Regions from separate parts of the Paenibacillus sp. AD87 genome, predicted to be linked through region 1. Evidence: riboswitches for the same ligand, from Rfam matches in the RefSeq annotation. Region 1 holds a riboswitch; each other region holds the start of a gene.

Region 1 (4,266 bases):
GTCTCATCAATTCTTCACCATGTAACCCTGTAGCAATAATTACATTTCTCGATGTCATCGTTCCTATTGAAGTCTCGATTCCTTGCACACCGTTTACATTCGTATGCAAACGGACATCCTGTACCCCTTCCATCACCCTTGCACCCATGGCTTGAGCCGATCTGACATAAGCCTGCGTTAAGTTGACAGGAATAACCTCGCTCTCGGAAGGTCTGTAAAATGCTCCATACGTATCCCTGTTTAACCATGAAGCTTCCTGTTGGACAGCAATACGATCCCACCAAATATGTTCTGTAGATAAGGTAGACGATCTACGATCATTCTTGTAACTGCTGACCTCACTGTATGAACGAAAAGGAGTAATAAATCCATGCTGTTGCAGCCCCATTTCCACTCCGCTAAGCGAACTGATCCGTTCCTTCTGCTCATGAAGCAAAGCTCTGCTCTGCCTTGCAAGCTTTGCCATTACAGCATGAGTGAATTCCTCACTATCAGCAGCAAGCATGCCTGCGGCTGCACAGGAAGTTCCCCCAGCGATCCGCGCCCGCTCAACCAGAAGAACGTCATGGCCTCGAGTAGCGAGTTCACATGCGATGGCACAACCGATAACTCCTCCACCTACAATAATGGTTTCTGCATGAAGCTTGCCTCCAACTTCCGCTCCAACTTTACTTCCCGAAACTATTCCTGGATGATAGCCTGAACGATTCCTGCTTCGACTTCTTGCTTCCTCTCTCAAGATCTTCATCTCCTTGGTTCGGCGTACTTGTCTGAATCCGTGATCGCCTGTCGCAATGAAGCGGCAGCTACTTCCGGCTTATCGGTCGTCCAAATCGTTGAAATTACAGCGGCTCCTCTAGCACCAGCAGTTCGAATGGCAGCAATATTCTCAGGACTAATCCCGCCAATCGCGATCACGGGAATCGAAACATTAGAGCATACCTCAGCTAACGCACTTAGCCCTCTGGGTTCGCAATTCGGTTTACTATTTGAAGCATAGACATGCCCATAAAAGAGATAATCCGCTCCCTGTTCTTCTGCAACTTTTGCTTCTTCCAGAGAATGAACCGATATGCCTACGCGCAGCCGATCGACTCTCCTCAACTCATCCTTATCATAGCTGCGAGTAACTGCTTGACCCCAATGCACACCACCAATTGAAGCATGTTGATCCAGCTGATCTGAGCCATTCATAATGATACGGTTAGATGGAACACCTTTTGTTTTCAGACTTTGCGCCCAACACATCTGTTGCTCAAGAGTCAGCTTTTTTTCACGAATGTGGATATAATCGACCCACCGCCATATACCCTTAGCAATATTCAGAAAAGAGTCCAAGTCTCCTGTACCTGGTGAAACCACATGCAGTTCAAATGATCGTGTTGTTACATGTTCGTGGAAGATTACCGTCCTGTTCGCCCTCCTCTTGCGAGATTAAAGCTGTATAAAACAACAAAAAAAGCCACTCCCGTAGGGGAGTGGCCACGAATTTAAAATTCATGGATCAACTGAATGACTGTCGCATGCAATTACTCTATACATAACGCATAACAACTATAGAAACCATCCATAGTCGCAATGCTGTATACATAGAACTGCATGATTCATCTTGCAGGCAATATCGCAAAGTCGACGATAACGCTCTTGTCATTAGCTGAAACGCGCCACTTCCCTACGCTGGTATGATCCAGATCAGGTACAAAGGGTCCGGAATCGCATTCTTCCATCTCAGCCGCATCGTGCGGCCCCCCTAGTGTTCATATGAAGCTGTAGCCTATGTTACCATAGACACCTTTTTTTGTCACCGTACATTTCCATGAATTACGTTGTTCATCCATTGCTGAAGTCGTGTAGTTAACGAAGTTGCTGCTTCCGGTGCGAAGAATTTCGTAGAAACTATTGTTTATCGGACCAAGCTTCAACATCCCACGTTTTGGTTACCCAACCTTCATAAAATTCAGGTTCATGGGATACGAGCAGCACGGTACCCTTGAATTCTTGCAGGGCACGTTTCAGCTCTGCTTTAGCGGTTACATCCAAATGGTTTGTAGGCTCATCGAACAAAATCCAGTTACTTTCACGCATCAGAAGTTTACATAAACGAACCTTGGCTTGTTCTCCACCACTAAGCGCGTTAAGCGGGCGGGTGATATGCTCATTTTTTAATCCACAACGCGCGAGATGGCCCCGGACTTCATTCTGTGTCAGATGAGAAAATTCATTCCACACATCTTCGATCGGGGTAATATTACCTGCACGTACTTCCTGTTCGAAATACGCAGTTTCCAGATAGTCACCCAAGAAAGTCTTACCGCTGATTGGTGGGATTTTCCCCAAGATAGTCTTGAGCAATGTGGATTTACCTACACCGTTACATCCAACAATGGCAATTTTCTCGCCACGCTCAATCGTCATCGTCATTTTGGGCAATAATGCATATGAATATCCAATTTCAAAATCAATACCCTCAAAGACGGTTTTACTACTCGCCCGGGCATCCTTGAATTTGAATGTGGGTTTGGCCGCTTCGTCTGGACGATCAATCCGTTCAATCTTGCCGAGCTGCTTCTCACGGCTCTTGGCACGACCGGAAGTGGAAGCGCGGGCTTTGTTCCGCTGAATGAAATCTTCCTGCTTCTTGATAAACTCCTGCTGTTTCTCATATGCATCAATATGTTGCGCCTTATTCATGTCGGCCATTTCAAGGAATTTGTTATAGTTCGCTGCATAACGCGTCAACTTGGCAAATTCCAGATGATAAATAACGTTAACGACCTCATTCATAAACTCCGTATCATGCGAAATCAGAATAAACGCATACGGGTAATCTTTCAGGTAACGCGTCAGCCATTCAATGTGTTCCACATCGAGATAGTTCGTCGGCTCATCCAGCAAAAGAGCTGTGGGTTTCTCCAGTAAAAGCTTCGCAAGCAATACCTTTGTACGCTGACCGCCACTAAGCGCGGCCACATCACGATCCAGACCGATGGCGGACAAACCAAGTCCATTGGCCATCTCTTCCACTTTTACATCAATCAGATAAAAATCACCTTGCTCCAATTGTTCCTGAATGTCACCCATTTCTTCCAGTAACAATTCGAGCTTGTCCGGATCGGCGTCTGCCATCTGATCCGTGATGGACATCATTTCTTTTTCCAACTCAAGCAAGGGAAGGAACGCATCCTTAAGCACATCACGAATCGTTTTTCCAGGCGTGAGCTTGGTATGCTGATCCAGATATCCATAACGAACTTTGGGGGTCCATTCGACCTTCCCTTCGTCCTTTAACAATTTCCCGGTAAGGATGTTCATCAGTGTGGACTTGCCTACACCATTTGCACCAACAAGACCTACACGCTCTCCGGCAAGTAAACGAAAAGATACATTTTTAAATAACGTGCGGTCTCCAAAATTGTGACTCACGTTCTCTACTGACAATAAACTCATAAGATGAGGTTGCTCCTATCTATTGGACATTACTATCGTTCCGAAACCCTATTTTAGCACAGGTGTCGCCTTTTCTGAAAGTAATGTAAACATCTCATGCAACCTCGCTTTTATATTACAAACAAACTGCCTTTAATTTATGGAACAGTTATACTCAAAATAACCTTGTGCTGCCGCTTGTTTGGCATTTGTAAACACTTCTTCGGCTCTGTAACCATTGCTACATGTGGAAGGGTAATAGTATTTAATTCCACTTACAGGATCAACTCCGCCAACGATCGCTGTTTTCTTCACCAGTCTGCCACCACCAATGGCATAATTGTTAATCTTTTGGTTACCTACAGGTATTCCCTGAATAAACGCCATCAGCCCCGTATCATTAATCGAATTGTACCAGTCTTCCTGAGAAATCAAAGGCATGGTAAAGGTGTAGGAAACACCATTCCTTCTTGCAAACTCATTATGCCGGTTAATAACATCTGCCAAATCTTCCTGCACACTTGTCACGATCCGGCCTCGTCTGACCTGCTCAAACGTCTCGGCATTCTGAAGCAGAGGGATTTGTGTGCTGGAGGCCAGTTCTTTCTGGAAACCCTCAACCCACATGCCCAAGCCTGCATCATAGGCATACACATACCCATCGAGTGTGAAGTTAATACTGCTACCATTTGAATCAGAATATGTATAGGGCTTTTTAGGACTCCAAACTTGCCGGAATGAATCTTCAAGATCACCCGTCATCTCAGTTTCGTTCGCCAAAATATAATAACCATCATAATCCAGCACGACCATTGCAGGAATGTAATTAAACATGGCCCG
Region 2 (4,266 bases), 3.4 Mb from region 1:
CGCTTTGATGAAGCGGGTAAGCTGATCTTTCTTCGCTTCAATGCCCGCATCACTTGCAGTGAGGACCAGTTCATAATAATCAGGTACGCCGTAATCGACGGGATTGATCGCTTTCATGGCATGGCCTTCCTTTTCCAGAATCAATTGTTCATGGTTAATAAAACCACCCATAATGGCATCTGCCTGCCCGGAAGCCAGGGAAGGGATCAGGTCAAATCCCACATCCACCAGATTCATCTTGTCGGGATTACCGCCATCCTGGCTGATCATGGTACGCACCATTGCTTCATACAAAGGGATTGAGGAATAGCCGACCGTCCTCCCTTCAAGATCTTTTGGCGATTTCACTTTACCGTCTGCTTCAGTCAACAGATGCACGAGCGGATGGCGAACGACGGCTGCAATCGAACGTACAGGAATGTTCTCCCCACGCGCGAGCAAAATTTGCGGCTGGTAGCTTAGTGCAAGATCGATTTTCCCGGCGGCAACAAGTTTGAGTGCATCATTCGTATCGGCAGGCATCTGGATATCGACATCCAGACCTTGATCCGCGAAGTAACCATTCTCCTGAGCAACATAGATGAAGGAATGCACTGCATTAGGATACCAATCGAGCATGATGGACAGCTTGTCTATGGATGCCGATGGCGTTTCGATCGCAGATGATCCTGTATCTTTCGCTTTGGAAGCTGAATCTGTGGCAGGTGTATTGGTACCCGTATTTCCACATCCGCTGATGATCAGCAACATAGATATGAGCAGAATGGGGAGTAGGGAGTAGATATGTTTTTTCTTCATAGCTTCAAATTCCTCATTTCCTTGTTATCTGTTTTGAAATCCGAAAGTTATCCAGTTTTTCTTCTACCTGCATGCCGTGGTGTACTGAATTTTTTCTCTATCCATGCAATGAGTACAAACAGGGCGATACCGAGCAGGGATAACAGCACAATGGCGGCGAACATTGCATCCGTGTTCATATTGCTCGACATTCTGCGGCTGAAGTAACCGAGACCCTTGCTTCCACCGAGCCATTCCCCGATCGTTGCACCGACTACACAATACACCACAGACATTTTCAGTCCCGAAAAGAAGGAGGGAAGGGCAAGTGGAATCTGGAGTTTGCGAAAAATATCCCACTTGCTGGCCCCCATCGTCAGCAGCAGTTCACGCTGCTCCGGATCACCCTGGCGCAGGCCATCGTAGGTGCTCACCACAATCGGGAAAAATGCGATTAGGAACACCACCGCAACTTTACTCCACAGCGTGTAGCCAAACCACAGGATGAAGACGGGGGACAGGGCAATCAGCGGGATCGTCTGACTGATCACGATGAAGGGATATAACGCTTTTTCAATCGACCGATTCATATGCATACCCGTTGCAAGTGCAGTCCCGGCACCAATGGACAAGCCAAAACCAACGATAACCTCCATCAAGGTAGCGGGCAGATGTGTGGCCAACAAGAGGTGGCGATGCTCATACAGCGAACGGGCAATCGCCGTCGGGGCTGGAATGATGAAGGAAGGCACCCATCCCATACGCACAATCCACTCCCAGAGAGCAAGCAGCAAGATCATGAGCAAAAGAAACAGACCATAACGGGCAAGCCAACCTCTTACGCTATGCTTCATGCTATCTCTCAAGTTACCGTCTCGCATGCAATTGTTCCTCCAGTAGTCGTCTCATCTGAACGAGAGCCGGTTCGTAGATCATGTCCGAATGTCTTGGACGTGGCAAAGGTACCGTCAGATCCTGCAGCTGTTGGCCTTGGCCCACCGGAGTTAACAGGATAATCCGATCACTGAGCAGCAGGGCTTCTTCAATGTCATGTGTGATGAACAACACGGTTTTGCCAAGGCCTTCCCATAGCTCCAGCAGCCAGCGATGCATCTCCCGTTTGGTCAGGGCATCGAGTGCGCCGAAAGGTTCATCCAGCAGCATCAGTTGGCCACCTGTCAGCAAAGTACGAAGCAGCGCGACACGCTGGCGCATGCCACCTGACAGCTCGTCCGGGTAAGCATGCGCGTGGCCGGATAAGCCAAATCTGTCGAGACCAGCCAGAATGTCCGCTCGAATCCTTACCTTATCCTGCCGACCTGCAGCCAGTTCAGAGGGAAGCATGCAATTCCCCATGACGGTTCTCCAGGATAATAGGAGGTCCTTTTGCGGCATGTAGGCCACCTGCCCCAGTCGCTTTCCTTCTTGAACCCAAGGAATTTCAATGGTTCCGTGTGTTGGCTCAAGCAGGCCTGCCAGCAGCTTGAAAAGGGTACTTTTACCGGAGCCGCTGGAACCGATGAGCGAGACAAATTCGCCTTTGGCTACAGTCATCGACACATTGGAGAGCACGGGGGAATCCCTTTTTCCCGGGAAAGCGTAGCTCATGTTGTGAATGGTTATATCGTTATCCATCTCGTTCCGTCCCCCTTGTATTCATAATTCAACTTCAAACCGCGGGATCTTTAATTACACCTTCTGATCTGCTCGCAGAACGCGAAAAAGACCCACCCATTTCCGGAGAAATGAGTGGGTCTGTAAGTTCAATTCACATTAAATTCCATCATCAACATGAAAAAATCCGCTTACTGAGAGGCCGCTCCACTTCCCTCCGCTGGTATGATCCAGATCAGGTTCAAAGGGTCCGAATCGTTCGATTCGTCTCAGCCGCAAGGCTCCCCTAGTGCAATGTTTAAGATATGCAGTTGTGTGTTCAGCATATATCACATGCAAGTGGAATGTAAAGAGGGCGGCTTAAAAGAAGTGTGCGTAATGTGAGTTAGGAAAGTAACTAGGATTCTAATCGTTTGAATGTAACAGTGAATCAAGCTCCCCGATCAGACGGGCAATCTGCTCCGGTGTACCAATCGTAATCCGAAGCCAGGTAGGCATACTGAATTCGGCACCGCCGCGGACAGAGATGCCTCTGTTCAACAATTCTTTGGTAATCGGGCCACTATCCTGCAACAGATCAACCATGATGAAATTTGTTTCGGAAGGGATGTAGGGTAAGTTCCACTGATCAAAGGACTGCATTAACGTTTCCCTTCCTTGACGATTGTAGTGCAGGCAGTGAGAAACAAATTCATGATCATCCAGGCTGGCCAAAGCAGCGGCTTGGGATGTGGCTGTCAGACTGATGGGCAGCTTGACCCGGTTAATGCCTTCAATAATGCTTTCATTCCCGATGCCATATCCAATTCGCAGGCCAGCAAGTCCATATATTTTGGAGAAGGTCCGCAAAATAATCAGATTATTATACTGCTCCAGCAGCTTAACCGTATCAGGATAATCTTCACTTTCCGCGAATTCATAATACGCTTCGTCCAGGACAACCACGACATGGGAGGGAACATGTTCGAGTAAACCAAGCAGGGCATCTGCCGTGAAAATGGTTCCGGTTGGATTATTCGGATTGCACAGCCAGATAATTCGGGTAGAAGCATTGATCCGTTGCCGGAATTGCTCCAGGTCCAGTGAATGGTTGACCAACGGAACTTCATGGATGACACCGCCTGCCAGCAGCGTAGCTCCCTTATACCAGTTAAAGGAGGGCACTGGAATGAGTGATTCCTCGCCGGGATTAAGGTAGGCTTGGGCGGTAAGGGTAAGGAGCTCGAATGAACCACTGCCAAATACCAGTTGGGAGGTACGCACACCCAGACGTTCCGCAAGTTTGTCACGCAGCAGTTGGCTGGAACCGTCGGGGTATTGAGCCAGAAGATCGGAGCCCAGCGTTCTGACTGCTTCCGCTGCCAGGGGAGAAGAGCCAAACGGATTCTCGTTCGCTGCAAGTCGATCTACACTTTCCAGTCCCAATTCCCGCCGGATCTGTTCCATGGATTTGGCAGGCGTATAAGCCGGAATTTGATTTAACAGGTCTTTAACAGGAGGAGAGGGAACGGGTGAAAGGGATTGCATAATCATGCCTTCTTTCCAGTGGAATTAGATCGAGAATGATATCTGTTTCTGGGCAATCTGCTGTGGTGTCTCTTGTGAAGGAGTCAACAAGCGATTTAGAATAAGATTTTCAAAATAAGCAAACCCGCTGTCCCGAACACGTGGCCGCTCCAGCGTAATTCGGGTATCCATCGTTATATGACCATCCTCGATTAACAGCACCCTGTCAGCCAGGGCAACCGCCTCACTGACATCATGAGTGACCAGAATGACAGTCAGATCTTCTTCTACCCACAAGCGTTCGATTAATTGCTGCATCTCAATTCGGGTCAATGCATCCAATGCACCCAGCGGTTCATCCAGCAGCAG
Region 3 (4,266 bases), 1.2 Mb from region 1:
TAATAAGAGCTGTTCCTTTCCGAATCGAAAACTCATGATTTTGGGCTGCAATTTTCCCTGTTCCCCCGATACACTGCACAATACTGTAATCCCGTGAATGGCCGTTCCAATTCATTAATTCATCTACGGTCAGCTGGTTTTGACCTGTAATCATAAGCGGCATATCGGTATCCAGTGAATTCCCCGTACTAGGTTTCGGCATCGTTGTGTTATTCCTCATTTCGTTAAAGGTCGTGTGCGTAAATGGCGTGGATACAGAGTTAAAAGAAACCTGATTTGAATTATATTACATAAATAACATTAATTTAAACGAACTATTTACTTCGATGAACGACTTATCGAAAACCTTTTAGGAATATGTATCATAATGTCGATGCCTTGCCATTATCAGACCAACCAGTATACGCTATAATGGATACAGTGATTTAGGAAAGGGATGCAGTCATGAAGAAAGTCATCGTCGTAGGATCAGGAATTCTTGGGGCTTCCACAGCATATCAATTGGCAAAACGGGGTGCGGAAGTTCTTATTATAGACCGGAAAGATCGAGGGCAGGCTACGGATGCTGCTGCCGGGATCATCTGTCCCTGGTTATCTCAGCGCCGTAATCAGGATTGGTATCAGCTTGCCAAGGCTGGTGCACGTTTTTATCCCGGTTTGATTGAAGAACTCAAGAGTGAAGGGGAAACGGAAACGGGTTACGCTCAAGTGGGTGCTCTTAGTATTCATACGGAAGTAGAGAAAATCAACAAGATGCAGGAGCGAGCACACCTTCGTAAAGAAGTTGCACCGGAGATTGCCGATATTACCCGTCTGGATGCAAAAGAAACCCATGAGCGTTTTCCTCTCCTGGAGGAGAACTTTCAGTCCGTCTACATCAGTGGTGCTGCACGTATCGATGGACGTGCACTGCGTGATGCCTTAATCCGATCGGCACAGCGAAATGGAGCGGTCCTGATTAATGGGGACGCGACACTTCAATATGAATCGGACCGAGTAACTGGAGTGGTTGTTGACGGTAAAGTCATATCGGCTGATGAGGTTATTGTGTGTGCCGGCGCTTGGGCTAATGAACTGTTGAAGCCCTTGGGCATTGACTTTAAGGTTGATTATCAGAAGGCGCAAATTATGCATTTGCAGGTTCACGATCGAGAAGAGACTGGGAACTGGCCAGTGGTCATGCCTCCTTCGGATCAATATTTGTTAGCCTTTGATCAACAGAAGATTGTGATCGGGGCGACTCACGAAAATGATATTGAAGGCTATGATATAAGAGTAACCGCAGGCGGAATGCAGGAAATTTTGAATAAAGGATTGGAACTGGCTCCCGGTTTAGCCGATAGCACGTTTCAGGAAGTAAGAGTAGGTTTCCGTCCGTTTACACCAGGTTTTCTTCCGGTAATGGGTGCTGTTCCTGGTTGGAATGGCTTAATCACAGCCAACGGGCTTGGAGCGTCTGGGCTAACGATGGGGCCTTTTATTGGAAGTCAACTTGCCAAATTGGCTCTGGGTATGAAATTGGATATCGATATTCAGCCATATGACCTTGGAAAAGCAATGGATGATCAGAAATGAGGTGAACGATGACGTATTCACAGCGCTTAACTCACGGTAACGCATCAGACATTATTTATCTGGAGCACCAGATTGGCATCGCCGAGGAGGAATTAGCAAAAGCCGAGGAAGAGCGGAGGGGTTACGAATCGGATTTAAACAAGTTAAGGACGTCTCTGGCGTATCATTCAACTTCAGCGACGAACGTCTCTAATGAGCAAAAATGGGTAGATGAGTTAAACAAATTGCAAAATATGATTAAGGATATCCGCACCCGACTTAAGAAGTTGCAAGAAGATTTAGGGGAACTTGAAGATTAATAGGAATGGATTGACATTTGGAAAAACACATGTTGTAATAAGCCTGAGCTATTTGCAGGGGGACTGTTCGCAGTTGAGAAGGTTAAAACCTGACCCTTTGAACCTGTTAGTTAATACTGACGTAGGGAGCAAATGACATGTACTCATGTTATTTTGCCCTTGCCGAAAATAGGACAAGGGCTTTTTGGTCTGCATTTTGGCTGACAAACGCGATAGCTGGATGTGAAGCTGGGACATTATAATTTTAATACAAGGAGAAATGATCATGTCATTTTCGAGAACGTTAAAAGATAAGTCCATAACCGTATGGGAAGATGGATACAACCATCCTTTTTTACACGAAATGGGGAAAGGAACACTGGATCAGGAAGCGTTTAAGTTTTATCTTCTTCAGGACTATACATATCTGATTGAATATGCGAAGATTTTTGCCATGGGTGCGGTGAAGGCGACAGATGAAAAACTGATGACGAACTTTACGGTGATTCAACACGCTATTCTGTACGAAGAAATGGATTTGCATCGAAATTATATGAATGAGTTTGGAATTACGCTGGATGAAAATCATGCTGTCAAACCATCTCTGTATAACAAGGCGTATACGTCGAATATGATGAGTGTTGCACAAACAGGTGGTGTTGCCGAAATCATCGCCGTCATTTTCCCCTGTGCGTGGACGTATTACGACTATGCCACAAGATTAAAAGAACAATATCGAGATTCATTAGAGGGCAATTTGTATCAGACTTGGATCGAAAATTATGCAAGTGATGAATTCCGCGACTCATTCGAATGGTTCTATGATACACTGGATGCATTATGTGAACATAAAACCGAGCAGGAACTGGAGGCCATTGAAGACATATTCAGAAGAAGTGTTGAATTTGAATATCTGTTCTGGGATATGGCTTATAAACGGCAACTCTCATACTTCTGATGAATGCAATCTACTACAACCAGAGATAAGGATGAACATACAGATGGACAATCGTGGAGAACGCATCTATTTACGATTTTTGAACGTGGAAGACGCTGCTGGACTACTGGATTTGCAGTTCCGTAACCGGGCTGTTTTCGAAGAAATATCGGCAAGCGAACGATCGGATACATTCTATACATTGGAGGGCCAAGTAGCCCTTCTCGAAGGTTGGAACAAGGCGAGGGAAGAGGGGAAACGGTACTCTTTCGGGATCTTTCTGAACCATACGCATGAGCTTATTGGGGAGATCTCTCTGTTCGAGCTTGAACTGGATTCCACCACCAAATGGATTGTTGGTTATGTGCTCGATCAGGTGCAGAATGGCAAGGGATATATGAGTGAAGCCCTTCAGCTAGCACTGGATTTTGCTATGAATGAAGCGGGCATAAAACGGGTGGAGGCAGGTGCGCTGCCCGACAATGCCGGATCGATTCGAGTGCTTCGCAAGGCGGGCTTTCAGGAGACGGACCGGCAGAATATTAAAATCAAGGGGATTTGGAAGGAACATGTGATGTTTGCAGTGGATTTGCAATAGGTTATTAGATATCGTAACGTGAACCACCTAAATCATCCAGGGGGAACTTATGAATAAGCGGAAACAAATGTTATTGGACTCAGCGCTTGTACTCTTTGGGAAACATGGAGTGACCAACACCTCCATACAAATGATCCTAGACGAGTCAGGTGTTTCCAAAGGAACATTTTATAAATTCTTTGGCTCGAAGGATGATTGTATTCTTGCCATTCTGGAGCAACGTGTACAGGAAGATATGATGATTCGCAAAGATTTGGAGAGCCAAAGCTATGCTTCCGATTTTGATTTACTGGTCGATCAGATTATGGTGCCGATGATTTTGCCAGAAAAAAAGCTTGTTGTGGAGCTATTCTGGACAGGCTTCTACTCTGGAGAATGCGATCTAGAGAACTTGACTCGTATGCAGTTAAATTGGTTATCTGAACGACTAGTACAGGTATTTGGTAAAGAATTAAAACCTTTTGCTTATGAAGGGGCTATTTTTGGTTTTGGCATGATCCATCAAATCTCGAACATGTGGAGAAACTTCCATCTTGACCAACCGGATTGGAACCATCTTGTGCCCAAAATCCTGAACTACATTGAAATCTTGCTTCGTTCCATGCTGGAAAGACAAGAGCATATTATTGATTTTCCAAGTCTTTTGATGATCGCTCCTGATTCCAAAGAAATTGTGTTGGATAAAAATAACCTGATTGCAGGTCTTCAGAAATTCAGTCATTCCATTCTCCAATCGGAAGTGCCTATTAAAGCGAAAGAACTGACCAAAGGGTTGCTTGTTTTAGTTGAGCAGAAAGAGATCAATATCTCCATGTTGGAAGTAACGCTGCAGGCGTTTCAAACGGAATTTGAATCGTCTTCTCTTCAGAGTGAGGCAA

The links. Region 1 has a riboswitch for thiamine pyrophosphate ahead of gpAD87_RS07305 (thiamine phosphate synthase). Riboswitches for the same ligand answer to the same signal wherever they lie in the genome.
Region 2: linked by a shared signal. The riboswitch ahead of gpAD87_RS21845 (ABC transporter ATP-binding protein) and the one ahead of gpAD87_RS07305 (thiamine phosphate synthase) in region 1 are both predicted to bind thiamine pyrophosphate.
Region 3: linked by a shared signal. The riboswitch ahead of tenA (thiaminase II) and the one ahead of gpAD87_RS07305 (thiamine phosphate synthase) in region 1 are both predicted to bind thiamine pyrophosphate.

What each region holds. Positions count from the first base shown of each region.
Region 1 covers NZ_LXQN01000007.1:1,593,629-1,597,894, reverse strand. Annotated here, with positions in the region: gene thiO (glycine oxidase ThiO) at 1-739, opposite strand, end outside; gene gpAD87_RS07305 (thiamine phosphate synthase) at 745-1,338, opposite strand; TPP riboswitch at 1,653-1,762, opposite strand; gene gpAD87_RS07300 (ABC-F family ATP-binding cassette domain-containing protein) at 1,897-3,447, opposite strand; gene gpAD87_RS07295 (hypothetical protein) at 3,580-4,266, opposite strand, start outside.
Region 2 covers NZ_LXQN01000007.1:4,956,965-4,961,230, reverse strand. Annotated here, with positions in the region: gene gpAD87_RS21855 (ABC transporter substrate-binding protein) at 1-798, opposite strand, end outside; gene gpAD87_RS21850 (ABC transporter permease) at 846-1,658, opposite strand; gene gpAD87_RS21845 (ABC transporter ATP-binding protein) at 1,645-2,412, opposite strand; TPP riboswitch at 2,587-2,689, opposite strand; gene hisC (histidinol-phosphate transaminase) at 2,797-3,918, opposite strand; gene gpAD87_RS21835 (ATP-binding cassette domain-containing protein) at 3,943-4,266, opposite strand, start outside.
Region 3 covers NZ_LXQN01000007.1:2,806,615-2,810,880, reverse strand. Annotated here, with positions in the region: gene gpAD87_RS12245 (AraC family transcriptional regulator) at 1-202, opposite strand, end outside; gene gpAD87_RS12240 (NAD(P)/FAD-dependent oxidoreductase) at 445-1,575, shown strand; gene gpAD87_RS12235 (hypothetical protein) at 1,584-1,874, shown strand; TPP riboswitch at 1,921-2,019, shown strand; gene tenA (thiaminase II) at 2,140-2,811, shown strand; gene gpAD87_RS12225 (GNAT family N-acetyltransferase) at 2,855-3,388, shown strand; gene gpAD87_RS12220 (TetR/AcrR family transcriptional regulator) at 3,438-4,266, shown strand, end outside.